2 regions of the Actinomadura sp. NPDC048394 genome follow, and region 2 is predicted to be linked to the other one. Evidence: riboswitches for the same ligand, from Rfam matches in the RefSeq annotation. Region 2 holds a riboswitch; the other holds the start of a gene.

Region 1 (7,785 bases), on a different contig from region 2:
GACGCTGCGCCGCGCGCACGCCGTCCACCCCGTGACCGCGCTCCAGACCGAGTACTCGCCGTTCCAGCGGGCGCCCGAGAGGGAGCTGATCCCGGCGTGCGCGGAGCTGGGCGTCGCGTTCGTCGCCTACAGCCCGCTCGGGCGCGGGCTCCTCGGCGGCCAGGTCCGCGGGTTCGACGATCTGGAGGCGGGCGACTGGCGGCGCGGCAACCCCCGCTTTCAGGCCGGCAACGTGGAACGGAACGTCTCCCTCGCGGACCGGGTGGCGACGCTCGCCGCCGAGCAGGGCGTCACGACGGCGCAGCTGGTGCTGGCCTGGCTGGTCGAGCGGGGCGCGCTGCCGATCCCGGGGACCCGCAAGGCCGCGAACGCCCGCGCCAACGCCGCCGCCGGCGACCTGGCGCTGGACGCGTCCGTCTTCGCGCGGCTGGAGGAGATCGTCCCGCCGGACGCGGCGGCGGGCGCCCAGGGCAACGAGTCCTACCTCGCCAACCTCGACACCTGACCCGCACCGGACGGCCCGCCCCGGTTCGGGGCGGGCCGTCCTGGGCGCGTCAGCGCCGCGGGCCGTCCTGGGCGGGTCAGCGCCGCGGGCCGCCGCGCAGGCGCGAGAGAAGGTTGCGGGCCTTCTCCTGGTTGCGCGGGTCGTTGATGAACCGCTCCGCCTTCGCGCGCGCCTTCTGCGCCTGCGGGCTGCGGGCGAGCTGCTCGGCCTTGGCGCGGGCCTTCTGCCCCTGCGGGCCGTGCGCGAACTGCTCCGCCTTGGCCCGCGCCTTCTGCGCCTGGGGGCTCTGGGCGAACTGCTCCGCCTTCGCCCGGGCCTTCTGCCCCTGCGGTCCCCGGACGAACTTCATGATCCGGTCGATGAGAGAAGCCACGTTCTTCCTCCTCGGCCTAGCTTCTCCCAGTTCAACGCGCGCCCCCGCCGGAAAGTTCGTCAGAACGCCTCGTCGAACGCCACCTCGCCCTCGACCCCGATCTGGTACGCCGAGACGCGGCGCTCGAAGAAGTTCGACAGCTCCTGGACGTCCTGCAGCTCCATGAACGCGAACGGGTTCGCCGTCCCGTACCGGACGGGCAGGCCGAGCCGGGCGAGCCGCTGGTCGGCGACGTACTCCAGGTAGGCGCGCATGTCGCCGGCGCTCATCCCGGGCAGGCCGTCGCCGCACAGGTCGCGGGCGAACGCGAGTTCCGCCTCGACGGCCTCCTCCAGCATCGTGGTGACCTGCGCGGTCAGCTCCGCGTCGAACAGCTCCGGCTCCTCCGCCCGGACGGTGTCGACGACGGAGAACGCGAACTCCATGTGCATCGACTCGTCCCGGAAAACCCAGTTGGTTCCGGACGCGAGGCCGTTCAGCAGGCCCCGGGACCGCAGCCAGTAGACATAGGCGAACGCGCCGTAGAAGAACAGGCCCTCGATGCACGCGGCGAAGCAGATCAGGTTGAGCAGGAACGCGCGCCGGTCGGCGGCGGTGCGCAGCTCGTCCAGCGACCCGAGCGAGTCGATCCAGCGGAAGCAGAACTCCGCCTTCGCGCGGATGGACGGGATGTGCTCGATCGCCGCGAACGCCCGCGCCCGCTCGTCCTGGTCGGGCAGATAGGTGTCGAGGAGCGTCAGGTAGAACTGGACGTGCACGGCCTCCTCGAACAGCTGCCGCGACAGGTACAGTCGGGCCTCCGGCGCGTTGACGTGCTTGTACAGGTTGAGGACGAGGTTGTTCGCCACGATCGAGTCGCCGGTGGCGAAGAACGCGACGAGCCGGTTCACCAGGTGCAGCTCCGCCGGCGTGAGGCGGGCGAGGTCCGCGAGGTCGGAGGCGAGGTCCACCTCCTCGACCGTCCAGGTGTTGCGGATCGCGGCGCGGTAGCGCTCGTAGAAGTCGGGGTAGCGCATGGGCCGCAGGGTCAGGTCCATGCCGGGGTCGAGCAGCGGCATTACTGGCACGCCTCGCAGGTCTCGGGGTTCTCCAGGGAGCAGACCGTCGCGGCGACGGTCGTCTGCGCGATCCGCGTGGCAGGACGGGAGCGCAGGTAGTAGGTGGTCTTGAGGCCCTTGCGCCACGCGTAGGCGTACATCGAGGACAGCTTCCCGATCGTCGGGGTCTCCATGAACAGGTTCAGGGAGTGCGACTGGTCGATGTACGGGGTGCGGGCGGCGGCGAGGTCGATGAGCGCCTTCTGCGGCAGCTCCCAGGCCGTCCGGTACAGCTCGCGCATCTCCTCGGGCAGGTCGACCAGGCCCTGGATCGAGCCGTTCGCCCGCTTGATCGCCTCGCGGACGGCGTCGTTCCACAGCCCGAGCGACTTGAGGTCCTCGACGAGGTACCCGTTGATCTGCAGGAACTCGCCGGACAGCGTCTCGCGCTTGAACAGGTTGGACACCTGCGGCTCGATGCACTCGTAGCAGCCCGCGATGGACGCGATCGTGGCGGTCGGCGCGATCGCGATCAGCAGCGAGTTGCGCAGCCCGACGTCGGCGATGCGGGCGCGGAGCGCGTCCCATTCGGCGGGACGGGTGGGCGCGGCGTCCGGGAAGTGGTCGAGGTGCAGCTGCCCGCGCGCGGTGCGGGTCTCGGCGTAGGCGGGGAGCGGGCCGTGCGCCTCGGCGAGGTCGGCGGACGCGCCGTACGCGGCGAGCGCGATCTCCTCGGCGATCCGGGTGGACAGCTCGCGGGCCTCGGCGGAGTCGAACGGGAGCCGCAACGTGAAGAACACGTCCGCGAGACCCATGACGCCGAGCCCGACGGGACGCCATTTCCGGTTGGCCGTTTCCGCCTCGGGCGTCGGGTAGAAGCCGCGGTCGATGGTGCGGTCCAGGAACCGGACGGCGGTGCGGACGGTCGCGCGGAGCCGGTCCCAGTCGATCCCGGACGGCGCCACGTGCGCCGCCAGGTTCACCGACCCGAGGTTGCACACCGCCGCCTCGTTGTCGCCCGTGACCTCCAGGATCTCGGTGCACAGGTTCGACAGGTGGACGGTCCGGCCCGGCTCGGCGGTCTGGTTGCAGGCCCGGTTCGCGGCGTCCTTGAAGGTCATCCACCCGTTGCCCGTCTCCGCGAGCGTGCGCATCATCCGCCCGTAGAGCTTGCGGGCCGGGACCTGCCGGACGTACCGGCCCTCCTTTTCGGCCGCCCGGTACGCCTTGTCGAAAGCGTCGCCCCAGAGGTCGGTGAGCTCCGGGACCTCCTTCGGGTCGAACAGCGACCACGTCCCGTCCGCCTCGACGCGGCGCATGAACTCGTCCGGGACCCAGTTCGCCAGGTTCAGGTTGTGGGTGCGGCGCGCGTCCTCGCCGGTGTTGTCGCGCAGCTCGAGGAACTCCTCGACGTCGGCGTGCCACGGCTCCAGGTACACGCACGCGGCGCCCTTGCGGCGGCCGCCCTGGTTGACGGCGGCGACGGAAGCGTCCAGCGTGCGCAGCCACGGGACGATCCCGTTGGAGTGCCCGTTCGTGCCGCGGATCAGCGACCCGCGCGAGCGGACCCGCGTCCAGGAGATCCCGATCCCGCCCGCGTACTTGCTGAGCCGCGCGACCTGCCCGTACCGCTCGTAGATCGCCTCCAGCTCGTCGCGCGGCGAGTCCAGCAGGAAGCACGACGACAGCTGCGGGCGGCGCGCCGCCGAGTTGAACAGCGTCGGCGAGCTGGGCAGGTACGACAGCGTGCTGAGCAGCCCGTACAGCTCGGCGGCCTCCTCCACGCTCTCGGACAGACCGACGGCCACCCGCAGGAAGAAGTGCTGCGGGCGCTCCAACACGAGCCGGGTCCGCGGATGCCGCAGCAGGTAGCGGTCGTAGAGGGTGCGGAGGCCGAAGTAGCCGAACCGGTCGTCCGCCTCCTCATCGATCAAGGCGTCCAGGGCGGCGGCGTTCGCGGCGACGAACGCGGCGGGGCCGTCCGCGAGGAGTCCCTCGGCGTGCGCGGCGGCGACGGACTCCGCGAAGCTCCGGACGCCCGCCTCGGCGGTCTCGTCGCGGATCCGGCCCGCGAGCAGCCGCGCGGCGACCCGCGAGTACCCCGGCTCCGCCGCGACCAGCGCGGCGGCCTCCCCGATCGCGAGGTCCCGCAGGTCCGCGGCGCTCGCGCCGTCCCCCGCGCGGACCGCGCCGAGCACCCGTTCCGGCGCGGTCCCCTCGATGCCGGCACAGGCCGCCGCGACGTCGGCGGCGATCCCCGGCGCCGCCGGCGCCTGCATGGTGACTGTCACGTTCTCTCCCTCGTGAGCCGGCCTCGCGAGGGCATGCGAACGGGAGCGACGGCATGCTGCCGCGCACCGTCCCCCGGCTCACCCGCGAAGCCTCGGACGTACGGCGTGCATGGCAGGTCTTCGGACTCGCGGGCGCCGCGCCTCCGTCCGGAGGCACGACCTACTGGCCGTCGCTTCCCGATCCGGTCGCCCGGTTCAGTGCCTGTGACGGCGGTCGTTCCCGCTCACCGCTGCGGGGCAGTCCCGGACTCGCACCGGGTTCCCTCTTGCGACGCCCCCGCCGCGAGCGGCGGGGGCGAACCAGCACGGGATTGAACCCTACATCTTGTTGATCCTCATTGCGCAACCCCAACATGTAGGGCGCGTCGGGATCGGATCCCGGGGGTCGGATGCGGCCGCCCGGACGGAGGTGGGACGATGTCCCCGTCATGTCCCCGCGTCCCAGGCAGCCGGTCTTCCGCACCGCGCGCGCGGTCGTCTTCGCGACCGTGTGCGTCACGCTGGCGACCCTCGGCCACGACCTCGCCTCGCACGACCCCGTGCCGGGCTGGGCGGTGCTCGCCGGATTCGGCGCGGTCCTCGCCGTCACCCTCGCCCTCGCCGGCCACGAGCGCTCCCTCCCGACGATCATGGGCGGGCTGCTCGGCGGCCAGTTCGCGCTGCACACCCTGTTCGCGAGCGCGACCGAGGGCATGCGCGACTGCGACACCACCGCCCATGCGGGACACGCCGCCGCGGCGCCCGCGATGCACGGCTCCGGCACCTCCATGACCCTCGCGCACGTCGCCGCCGCCATCGCCGCCGCCTGGTGGCTGCGGCGCGGCGAGCGGGCCGCGTGGTCCCTCGCCCGGCGCCTCGCGTCCGCCGCCGACCGGCCGATCCGGCTGCTGCTCGCGCTGCTGCTGATCGAACCGGCGGAGCGCCCGGTGCGTACCCCCGTGGTGCCGGTGGCGGCCGGCGCGCTCGCCACGGGACGCGCGCTCCGGCACCAGGTCGTCCGGCGGGGACCCCCGCCGCGTTCGAGGGCGCTCGCCCGCCTCTGAGGCGAGCGCCGTACGTCACCGGCCGCCGGACCCCCGGCGCCCGGCCATTCCCGTACGACTCGAACGGAGTTCCGTCTTGCCTTCCCGCACGCATGCCCGCCGGCTCGGCACGCTCGCCTCGCTGACCGGCCTCGGTCTGATCGCCTTCGCCACCGCCGCGTCCGCGCACGTCACCGTCAACCCGAAGACCGCCGAGCAGGGCTCCTACGCCAAGGTCTCGTTCCGGGTGCCGAACGAGGAGGACCACGCCGACACCACCAAGCTCGTCGTGAACCTCCCGGCCGACCACCCGGTGGCGTCGGTGTCGGTGCGTCCCGTCCCCGGCTGGACGGCGAAGGTCGTCGAGTCCACGCTGCCGAAGCCGATCAAGACCGAGGGCGGCGAGCTGACCAAGGCCGTCACGCAGATCACCTGGTCCGGCGGCAAGATCGAGCCCGGCCAGTTCCAGGAGTTCGACGTCTCGCTCGGCCCGCTGCCGACCGACACCGACACGATGATGTTCAAGGCCGACCAGACCTACTCCGACGGCCAGGTCGTCAAGTGGGAGCAGGACCCGGGCGACGGCTCGAACGAGCCCGAGCACCCGGCGCCCACGCTGAAGCTGACGCCCAAGGGCACCGGCGACGCCGCCACCGCCGGGCTCACCGCGCAGTCGAAGCCGGCCGCCGCGAAGACCGAGGCGAGCTCGGACGACGGCACCGCGCGCGTCCTCGGCGGCGTCGGCATCGGCGTCGGCGTGATCGGCATCGCGGTCGGCGGCTACGGCCTGTCCCGCGCGCGGAGCCGGGCGTGAGCCGGGCCGTCCGGCGCACCGCCGCCGGCGCCGGCGCGGCCTTCGCCGCGCTCGCGCTCGCGCTGGCCGCGCCGCCCGCGTCCGCGCACACGTCGCTGACCGGCGCGAACCCGGCCGCGAACGCGACGATCGCGCCGCCCACCCAGATCGTCCTGACCTACGCCGACCCGGTGCAGCTGCCGCAGGTCGTGCTGACGGACGCGAAGGGCGGGCGGCACGAGGCGGGCAAGGCCCAGGCGGTGGACAACAAGGTCACCGAGGCGGTGAAGGGCACGCTGCCGAACGGGGTGTACACGGTCGGCTGGCGCGTCGTGTCGCCGGACGGCCATCCGATCAGCGGCACGTACACGTTCACCGTCACCGGGTCGACCGGGGCCGCCGGGGGCGCGCCCGCCGCGTCCGCGCCCGCCGCGAAGGCGTCCGGCAACGGCTCCGGCGGCTCGTCCGGCTGGCTGTGGATCGGCCTGGCCGCCGCCGTCGTCGCGCTCGCGGGCGGCGGGTTCGCCTGGTACCGGCGCACCTCGGGAGCGTCCCCGAACGAATGATCATGAAGTCTTCCGGTCGGGTGATTACGTTGTTACAGTGATTACCCGACCGGAGGATCATTCATGGGGGCCCCGATGATCGTCGAGTACATCCGCTACCGGATCGACCGGGCGAGGGCGGAGGAGTTCGAGGCCGCCTACGCCCGCGCCGCCGTCCCGCTCGCCGCCGCCCCGCAGTGCGTCGACTACGAGTTGTCCCGCTGCGTCGACGAACCCGAGTGCTACATCCTGCGGATCCGCTGGACGTCCGCCGACGACCACTCCCGGGGCTTCCGCTCCGGCGAGCACTTCCCCGCCTTCTTCGCCGAGATCAAGCCGTACGTCCAGCAGATCGAGGAGATGCGGCACTACGAGGCGACGCCCGTCCACGGCAAGGGCTCGTCCGTCCCCACCATGTACGACTGGGCCGGCGGCGCCGACGCCCTGCAGCGCCTCACCGAGGTCTTCTACACCACCGTCCTCAAGGACGACCTGCTCCGCCCCCTCTTCGAGCACATGGCCCCCGACCACCCGAAATGGGTCGCGACCTGGCTGGGCGAGGTGTTCCGCGGCCCCGAGCGCTACAGCCGGGAACGCGGCGGCTACCACCACATGGTCCGGCAGCACCTCGGCAAGGCGATCACCGAGGCGCAGCGCCGCCGCTGGGTGAGCCTGCTCATGGACGCCGCCGACGAGGTCGGCCTGCCCGCCGACCCCGAGTTCCGCGCCGCGTTCGCGTCCTACATCGAGTGGGGCACCCGCATCGCGCTGGCGAACTCCCAGCCGGGCGCGACCCCGCCCCTCGAAGCCCCCATGCCCCACTGGAGCTGGGGCGAAGCCCCGCCCTACACCCCCACCAAATAGCCGCTACGCCTCCGCCATCTCGCGCAGCCGCCGCGCCGCCTCAGCGGCGGGGCCACCGCGCCCCGGCCCAGCGAGGATCGCACCCGCCAGCGCCTTCAACGCCTCCTCCGGCACCGGCGCCCGCCGCCGGTCATCGAACAGCACGACGTCGATGAGCCCCTCGTCCCCCTGGACCTCGAGGCGCGCGACCCGCGGGGCCGTTACGGTCCCGGCGCTGCGGGCCGGCGGGTTCCAGCGTGCGGCCGGCGGGTGCGGCACGTCCTCCACCACGACATGCCGCACGGTCGAGAGATCGCAGCTTTGCGCCCCGTACTCCAGATGAGCGTGCAGCACCGTCCCGTCCAGCCACACCCGT
Region 2 (7,785 bases):
CCGCTCCCGCTGTGGGACGACTTGCGCCAGCTGGCTCCGTTGAGTTCGCGCTGCAGGTTGGTCACGGGCTGCTCCTTGCTGCCTCGGCTATGAGGTGCGCGGATTCCTCGGGGGACAGTGCGGCCTCTTCGATCAGATCGAAGCGGTCTCTATGTTTTGCTATTGCCTCGCTGCTCTCAAGGTAAACGTCACCCATGGTCCCCTCTACGTAGGCGATATCGGGGTCTGCGGGGTCCGGATACGACAAAATGGTGAAACGTCCGTCAAGGCCCGCATGTCCCCCCTGTGTGTACGGGAGTACCTGAACGGTCACCGTTGGGCGGTTCATCGCCTCGACCAGATGCTCCAGCTGGGCGCGCATCACCTCCGGGCCGCCGATGTGCCGGTGCAGCACGGCCTCGTCGAAGATGACCTGCAGGTGGGGAGCGGTGTCGCGGTCGAGCAGCGCCTGTCGGATCTTGCGGGCCGCGATGCGGCGCTCGATGTCCTCCTGCGCGGGCAGCAGCCGGCCCGCGGTGATCACGGCGCGGGAGTAGTCCTCGGTCTGCAGCAGCCCGTGGATGAGCTGCGGGTCCCAGGTGCGGATGTGCGACGCCTCGTCCTCCAGCGCGACGTAGCTGCCCGCGAAGACGTCCTGGTAGGCGGTCCACCAGCCGCGCTGCCCGGCCTGCCTGGCCAGCGTGATCAGCGCGTCGCGGTCGGGGCTCGGAACGCCGTACAGGTCGAGGATGTCGGCGATGTCGCCGGGGCGCGGCCGGGTCTGGCTGGTCTCCAGCCGGGAGACGGTGGCCCGGGACCAGTCGAGGCGGTCCGCCACCTCCTGCAGGGTGAGTCCCTGCTCCTCGCGCAGCTTGCGGAGCTCCCGCGCCAGACGGCGGCCACGAACGGTGGGGCGGTAGGTCATGGGAGCGAAGTCTCGCCGCTCTCGGGCCGCGCCACAACGCGATTGGCGAACCCGGCACGAAGGGCAGGGCAATTCCATGAAGCCGCTTGCGTACGTGAGAATCTCACGAGACGCTTGAATGCGTGACTGCTCGGGGACCGAACGTGACGGCGACCGGACCGCGCGCCCGGGCAGGCGGCCCGCGGGAGGCACTCGTGAAGACCCCGCCCGAGACCACCGACGCGAGCCCGCGCGCGACGCGGCACACCGCCGGGCCGCGCGCCGGGCACGACCGGACGGCCGCCGCCCCGGCCGCTCCCGGCCTGGCGGCGCCGCCGGGCGCCCCCTCCGACCCGGTGGCCGACCTCGCCGCCGACACCATGGCCGACGCGATGGCCGCGGGCGCCGCGCGCGGACCGGCCGGCGCCAGGCCGGGCTGGGTGTGGGCGCTGCCCGGCGGCCCCGGCTGCGCGAGCCACGCCCGCCGCGTGCTGCGCGACGCGCTCGCCTCGCTCGGCGTGCGGGACGAGGTGATCGGCGACGCCCAGCTCATGGTGAGCGAGCTGGCCACCAACGCCCACCAGCACGCCGGCGACCACGGCCCGCACGAGCTGTGGCTCTACCTCGGCGACCCGGCCGCCGGCCCGGAGCCCCGCCCGTCCGGCGACCCCGGCGGCCCGTCCGGCGGCCCGTCCGACCGGCCCGGGGCTCTGGCCGGCGGCGAGGTGCGGTGCGCGGTCTTCGACGCCTACGCCGAGGCGGCGCTGCCCGGCTACTCGTGGACGTCGGGGGACTGCGGGCGCGGGCTCAGCATCGTCCGGGAGCTGTCGTGCGGGCGCTGGGGCATGCTGCGGACGCTGTCACGGCTCGGCCCGGGCGTCCGCGGCAAGGCCGTCTGGTTCGCCGTCCCGGTGCGCGGCGGAGTGCAGCAGCCGGTTCCCGGCCTCTAGGCGCTCCCCGCTCGCCGGCCCGGGCTCCGCGTCCCGGGCCTCCAGCGCGGGGGCGATGTCGGTGACCATCGACAGCAGCGACCTGGTCAGCAGCGTCTGCACCTGCGCGCGGTCGAGGGTCCGCTCCTGGAGCCACTGCCGCGTCGCCGCGTCCGCGAGCCCGGAGTAGACGCGCAGGACGGCCCGCAGCGTGCCGGTCGGCGCGGGCACCCGCAGGACGGCGAGCATGTGCTCGACCGTCCGGTCGCGGAACCGGTTGACGATGTCCAGCAGCTCCGGGTCCTGCCCGAAGCCCTCCGCGTCCAGCGCCGCGAACCAGGTGGTGGCGTTCCGCTCGGCGGTGTCCAGGAACAGGTTCACGCACAGTTCGACGGTCTCGGGCAGCGTCATCCGCTCGTCCGGCGGCGGCGCCTGCACCGCCGCGGTGGCGGTCAGGCCCTGGACGACCTTGAGGAACAGCTCGCGCTTGGTGCCGAAGTAGTAGTGGATGAGCCCGCGCTGGACGCCGGCCTCCCGGGCGATCGCCGCCGTGGCGACCTCCGCGTACGGCAGTTCGGTGAACATGCGGCGCGCGACGTCGAGGATCTGGTCGCGCCGCTCGTCGCGCGGCAGGCGCTGATAGCGGGCCTTCGGGGTCCTGGTGGCGCCCGGGCGCGGCGTCGCGGCTCCGGCGGCCTCGCCGCGCGGGGCTGCGCGTCGCTCCATACCGACCAGTAGACCATTCTCATTGGCGTATCGCCAACATTGACCATCACTCCGCCGATAGACCGCCGGGTCGAGCGCGCCCGGCCGGTGTGCGATCCTGGGCGGGCGACGGACGCGGAGGAACCCGGTGCGAATCCGGGGCTGTCCCGCAACTGTGACCAGGGGAGCGCCCCCTCGACGCGGCCACGGCACGCGGTGCTGGAAGGCCGAGGGAGCGCGGTGATCCGGGAGCCAGGAGACTCCGGCCGTCGGACAGGCACCGCCACGGGCGTGGACACCCGAGGAAGGATGACGACACGTGCGACCCGCGTCGAAGACGGGCGCCGGCCGGCCGGAGCGGCGCGCCCGCGCGCGCTACCCCTTCTCCGCCGTCGTCGGGATGGACGATCTCAAGCTCGCCCTGCTGATCAACGCCGTGTCGCCGGGCGTCGGCGGCGTGCTGGTGCGCGGCGAGAAGGGCACCGCGAAGTCGACGATCGTGCGCGCGCTGGCCGGGCTGCTGCCGCCGGTGCCGGTCGTGCCGGGCTGCCGGTTCTCCTGCGATCCCGCCGACCCCGACCCGTCCTGCCCGGACGGCCCGGACGGCCCGCACGCCGCGGGCGGCGCTGAGGCGCGGGCAGCGCGGCTGGTGGAGCTGCCGGTGGGCGCGTCCGAGGACCGGCTCACCGGCTCGCTGGACATCGAGCGCGCGCTCACCGAGGGCGTGAAGGCGTTCGAGCCGGGCCTGCTCGCGGCGGCGCACCGCGGCGTGCTGTACGTCGACGAGGTCAACCTCCTCCATGACCACCTGGTCGACCTGCTGCTGGACGCGGCGGCCATGGGCGAGTCGTACGTGGAGCGCGAGGGCGTGTCGGTCCGGCACGCGGCGCGGTTCCTGCTGGTCGGGACGATGAACCCGGAGGAGGGCGAGCTGCGCCCGCAGCTGCTGGACCGGTTCGGGCTGACCGTCGAGGTCGCCGCGACCCGCGACCCGGCCGAGCGCGCCGAGGTCGTCCGGCGGCGGCTGCGGTTCGAGGACGACCCGGACGGCTTCGCCGCGGCCTTCGCCGAGGACGAGGCCGACCTGGCCAACCGGATCGCCGCCGCCCGCGACCGGCTGCCCGCCGTGGAGCTGACCGACGCCGCGCTCCGCCAGATCACCGCCGTATGCGCGTCGTTCGAGGTCGACGGCCTGCGCGCCGACCTGGTGACGGCCCGCGCGGCGATCGCGCTGGCCGCCTGGCACGGCCGCGACGCGGTGACGGCCGACGACGTGCGGACGGCGGCGCGGCTCGCGCTGCCGCACCGGCGCCGCCGCGACCCGTTCGACGCGCCCGGCCTGGACCGGCAGAAGCTCGACGAGGTCCTCGACGAGCACGGCGACGATCCGGAACCGCCGCCCGACGACCCGGGGCCTTCCGACGACGGGCCCGGCGGACCGGACGGGGGAGGCGGCGGCCTTCCCGACGGCCCCGAACAGGACGCGTCCGTCCCGCCTCCTGCCGTCCCGCCGCAGGCGGAACAGTCGGAGCCGTCCGTGGAGAGCGGCGGCCCGGGGCGTTCGGGTGAGAGCGAGCCCGCGCCCGCGGACGCCGCCTACAAGCCGCGCCTTTTCACCGTCCCCGGGCTGGGCGACGGTGCGCCGGGACGGCGTTCCAAGGCGCGCAGCCCGTACGGGCGCGTCTCGGGTGCCCGGCCGGGCGCGCGCGGGCTGCACCTAACGGCGACGCTCCGCGCGGCGGCACCGCACCAGCGCGCGCGGGGACGTACCGGTTCCGGTCTGGTCGTCCAACCCGAAGACCTGCGCGAAGCGGTCCGCGACGGGCGGGAAGGCAATCTCGTCCTGTTCGTGGTGGACGCCAGCGGGTCGATGGCGGCGCGCAAGCGGATGCGCGCGGTGAAGGGCGCCGTCCTGAGCCTCCTTCTCGACGCCTACCAGCGGCGCGACAAGGTCGGCCTCATCACCTTCCGGGGGAGGGACGCCGACCTGGCGCTGCCGCCCACGTCGTCGGTGGAGGCCGGGGCGCGCCGCCTCGACGCGCTGCCGACCGGAGGCCGCACGCCCCTGTCCGCGGGGCTGATGCGCGCGGCGGAGGTGCTGCGGGTCGAGCGGCTGCGCGACCCGGCCCGGCGCCCGCTGCTGGTCGTGGTGACCGACGGCCGCGCCACCCACGGCCCCGACCCGTCGCGGGCGGCCGGGCTGCTCGCCGGCGTCGCGTCCGTGGTCGTCGACTGCGAGTCCGGGCCGGTGCGGCTCGGCCTCGCCGCCGCGCTCGGCGCCCGGCTCGGCGCCGAGGTCGTCCGGCTCGACCGCCTCGCCGCCGACGCGCTCGCCGGCGTCGTCCGCGACGCGCGCGGCGGCGCGCGGAACGTCGCGTGACCGCCGGGCGGTCCGCCGCAGATCCAGCAAGCGCAGATCCAGGAAGCAGGGGCTGAGATGCCGCAGGGCAAGCCGGAGTACGTGCCGGACGACGGGCTCACCACCAGGCAGCGCCGCAACCGGCCGCTGGTGATGGTGCACACCGGGCCGGGCAAGGGGAAGTCGACGGCCGCGTTCGGGCTCGCGCTCCGGGCCTGGAACCAGGGCTGGCCGATCGGGGTGTTCCAGTTCGTCAAGTCGGCGAAGTGGCGGATCGGCGAGGAGAACGCGCTGCTCGCGCTCGGCCGCCTGCACGAGCAGACCGGCGAAGGGGGGCCGGTGTTCTGGAACAAGATGGGCGAGGGCTGGTCGTGGATCCAGCGGCCCGGCACCGAGGCCGACCACGAGGCCGACGCCCGCGAGGGCTGGGAGCAGATCAAGCGCGACCTGGCCGCCGAGACGTACCGCCTCTACGTCCTGGACGAGTTCACCTACCCGATGAAGTGGGGCTGGGTCGACGTCGACGACGTCGTGGCCACGCTGGCGGACCGTCCCGGCAACCAGCACGTGGTGATCACCGGCCGGGACGCCGACCCGCGCCTCATCGAGGCCGCCGACCTGGTCACGGAGATGGGCAAGGTGCGGCACCCGATGGACAGCGGCCAGAAGGGGCAGAAGGGCATCGAGTGGTGACCGTCCCGCGGCTCGTCGTCGCGGCGCCCTCGTCGGGCAGCGGCAAGACGACCGTGGCGACCGGGCTGATGGCCGCGTTCGCGATGCGCGGCCTGCAGGTGTCACCGCACAAGGTGGGCCCGGACTACATCGACCCCGGCTACCACGCGCTCGCGACGGGCCGCCCCGGCCGGAACCTGGATCCCTGGCTGACGTCCGAGGACCTGGTCGTGCCGCTGTTCCTGCACGGCGCGGAGGGCGCGGACATAGCCGTCGTCGAGGGCGTCATGGGCCTGTACGACGGTGCGGCCGGGCTCGGGCCGTCCGCCTCGGCCGGGGGAGGGGACTACGCGTCCACGGCGCATGTCGCGACGCTCCTGGACGCGCCGGTCGTGCTGGTCGTGGACGCGTCCGCCGCCGCGGGACGGTCCGTCGCGGCGCTCGTCCACGGGTTCCGGTCGTTCGGGACGGTCCGCGTCGGCGGCGTCATCCTGAACCGGCTCGGTTCCGACGGCCACGAGCGCATGTGCCGCGAGGCCGTCGAGGAACTCGGGCTGCCGGTTCTGGGCGCGCTGCGCCGCACCGACGACGCCGCGACGCCGTCCCGGCACCTCGGGCTCATACCGGCGGCCGAACGCAGCGCGGAAGCGGTGGACACCGTCCGGCGGCTGGGCGAACTCGTCGCGGCGTCATGCGACCTCGACGCCCTCCTAGCGCTGGCCCGGGAGGCGCCGGAGCTGGACGCCGCGCCGTGGGATCCGTCCGAGGCCGTACCGGAGAAACATGCCGGACGTCCCCGCATCGCGGTGGCGGGCGGTCCCGCCTTCACGTTCGGCTATGCGGAGAACGAGGAACTGCTCGAAGCGGCGGGCGCGGAGGTCGTGCGGTTCGATCCGTTGCAGGACGAGGGCCTGCCCGAAGGGACGCGCGGAGTCGTCGTCGGCGGCGGGTTCCCCGAGGTGTACGCGGCGCAGCTGTCGTCCAACGAGCCGCTGCGCGAGGAACTGGCGGCGTTCGCTGAGACGTCCCGACCCGTGTACGCCGAGTGCGCAGGACTCCTATACCTCGCGGAGGAACTCGACGGCGCGCCCATGTGCGGTGTGCTGAATGGCGCGAGAGCGGCCATGGCCCCGCGGCTGACGCTGGGTTATCGTGCCGCGGTGGCGGTGGCCGACTCGGTCGTCGCGCGCGCGGGCGAACGGGTGCACGGGCACGAGTTCCACCGCACGGTGACGGTCCCCGACCGTGGGGAGACCGCCGCCTGGCAGTGGTCCGCGTCCGGTCCGGTGGGCTTCGTGCGGGGCGACTGCGTCGCGTCGTACCTCCACGTGCACTGGGCCGGATCGCCCTGGTTCGCCAGCCGGATGGTCGCGGCCTGCCTGTGACGGCCCCGCCTGCGGGCATGGCGGGGATGCGGGTGGAGGGAGAGGTGTGGACGTCTTCACCGGGAGCGTGCGCCTGGAGGCCGGGCGCCTCGTCCTGCGCCCGTTCGGGCTCGACGACGCACCCGACCTGATCGAGGTGATCCGCGCGGGCGAGGACTTCCTCCCGCCGAACTTCCCTGACGCGCTGGAGGCCGAGCCGCTCGCCTGGTTCCTGCGCGAGGGCGTCCACAAGGTGCACCGCTTCGGCCTCGGCATCCACTTGGCCGTGACCGACCGCGAGACGGGTGGCCTTATCGGCACCATCGGCCTGTTCAAAGTCGACTGGGCGCAACTGACCTGCGAGGTCGGATACGGGGTGCGGTCAAGCGCGCGCGGGCGGGGGTACGCCACGGAGGCTCTCACGCTCGTCTCGAACTGGGCGCTGCGGGACTGCGGGCTGTTCCGTATCGAACTGCGCGCCCTCACCAGCAACCACGCCTCGATCCGGGTCGCGGAGAAGGCCGGCTACCTGCGCGAAGGGGTGGCGCGGGGCGCGGAACGCGACGCCGAGGGCGTCAACCGGGACATGTTCGTCTTCAGCCGCATCGCCACCGATCTCCGTCAGGACGGTCCGGAATGCTGACCGATCCGGGGGCGCGCGGCGCGCCGCGCCCCGGGCCGGGCGCGGCCTCCGGGAGGCTCGACGCCCACGACCAGGAGGGACGGGCATGACCGGGACACAGGCGACAGAGGCGCCCGCGGTACGGCGGACGCTGGTGATGCACGGCGCGGACGCGGCGGAGACCGCCCGCCGCATGCTGCCGAAACTGCCGGACGACTGCTTCGTCCCCGTCGGCCTCGACGCGCTGCGGA

Evidence for each region. A riboswitch is a leader RNA that binds a small molecule or an ion and turns the genes downstream of it on or off. The one in region 2 is predicted to bind cobalamin.
Region 1: it holds a riboswitch for cobalamin, as region 2 does, so the genes downstream of both, AB0C78_RS07260 (ribonucleoside-diphosphate reductase subunit alpha) here and AB0C78_RS33770 (putative cobaltochelatase) in region 2, are expected to answer to the same signal.

The regions. Positions count from the first base shown of each region.
Region 1 covers NZ_JBEZJL010000008.1:64,558-72,342, reverse strand. The annotation lists gene AB0C78_RS07275 (aldo/keto reductase) at 1-505, shown strand, start outside; gene AB0C78_RS07270 (hypothetical protein) at 582-878, opposite strand; gene AB0C78_RS07265 (ribonucleotide-diphosphate reductase subunit beta) at 938-1,936, opposite strand; gene AB0C78_RS07260 (ribonucleoside-diphosphate reductase subunit alpha) at 1,936-4,206, opposite strand; cobalamin riboswitch at 4,300-4,526, opposite strand; gene AB0C78_RS07255 (hypothetical protein) at 4,635-5,249, shown strand; gene AB0C78_RS07250 (YcnI family protein) at 5,326-6,042, shown strand; gene AB0C78_RS07245 (copper resistance CopC family protein) at 6,039-6,587, shown strand; gene AB0C78_RS07240 (antibiotic biosynthesis monooxygenase) at 6,651-7,430, shown strand; gene AB0C78_RS07235 (hypothetical protein) at 7,434-7,785, opposite strand, start outside.
Region 2 covers NZ_JBEZJL010000055.1:63,226-71,010, reverse strand. The annotation lists gene AB0C78_RS33790 (DUF397 domain-containing protein) at 1-65, opposite strand, end outside; gene AB0C78_RS33785 (helix-turn-helix transcriptional regulator) at 62-904, opposite strand; gene AB0C78_RS33780 (ATP-binding protein) at 1,099-1,833, shown strand; gene AB0C78_RS33775 (helix-turn-helix domain-containing protein) at 1,744-2,538, opposite strand; cobalamin riboswitch at 2,656-2,780, shown strand; gene AB0C78_RS33770 (putative cobaltochelatase) at 2,837-4,897, shown strand; gene cobO (cob(I)yrinic acid a,c-diamide adenosyltransferase) at 4,955-5,569, shown strand; gene AB0C78_RS33760 (cobyrinate a,c-diamide synthase) at 5,563-6,933, shown strand; gene AB0C78_RS33755 (GNAT family N-acetyltransferase) at 6,980-7,555, shown strand; gene AB0C78_RS33750 (hypothetical protein) at 7,641-7,785, shown strand, end outside.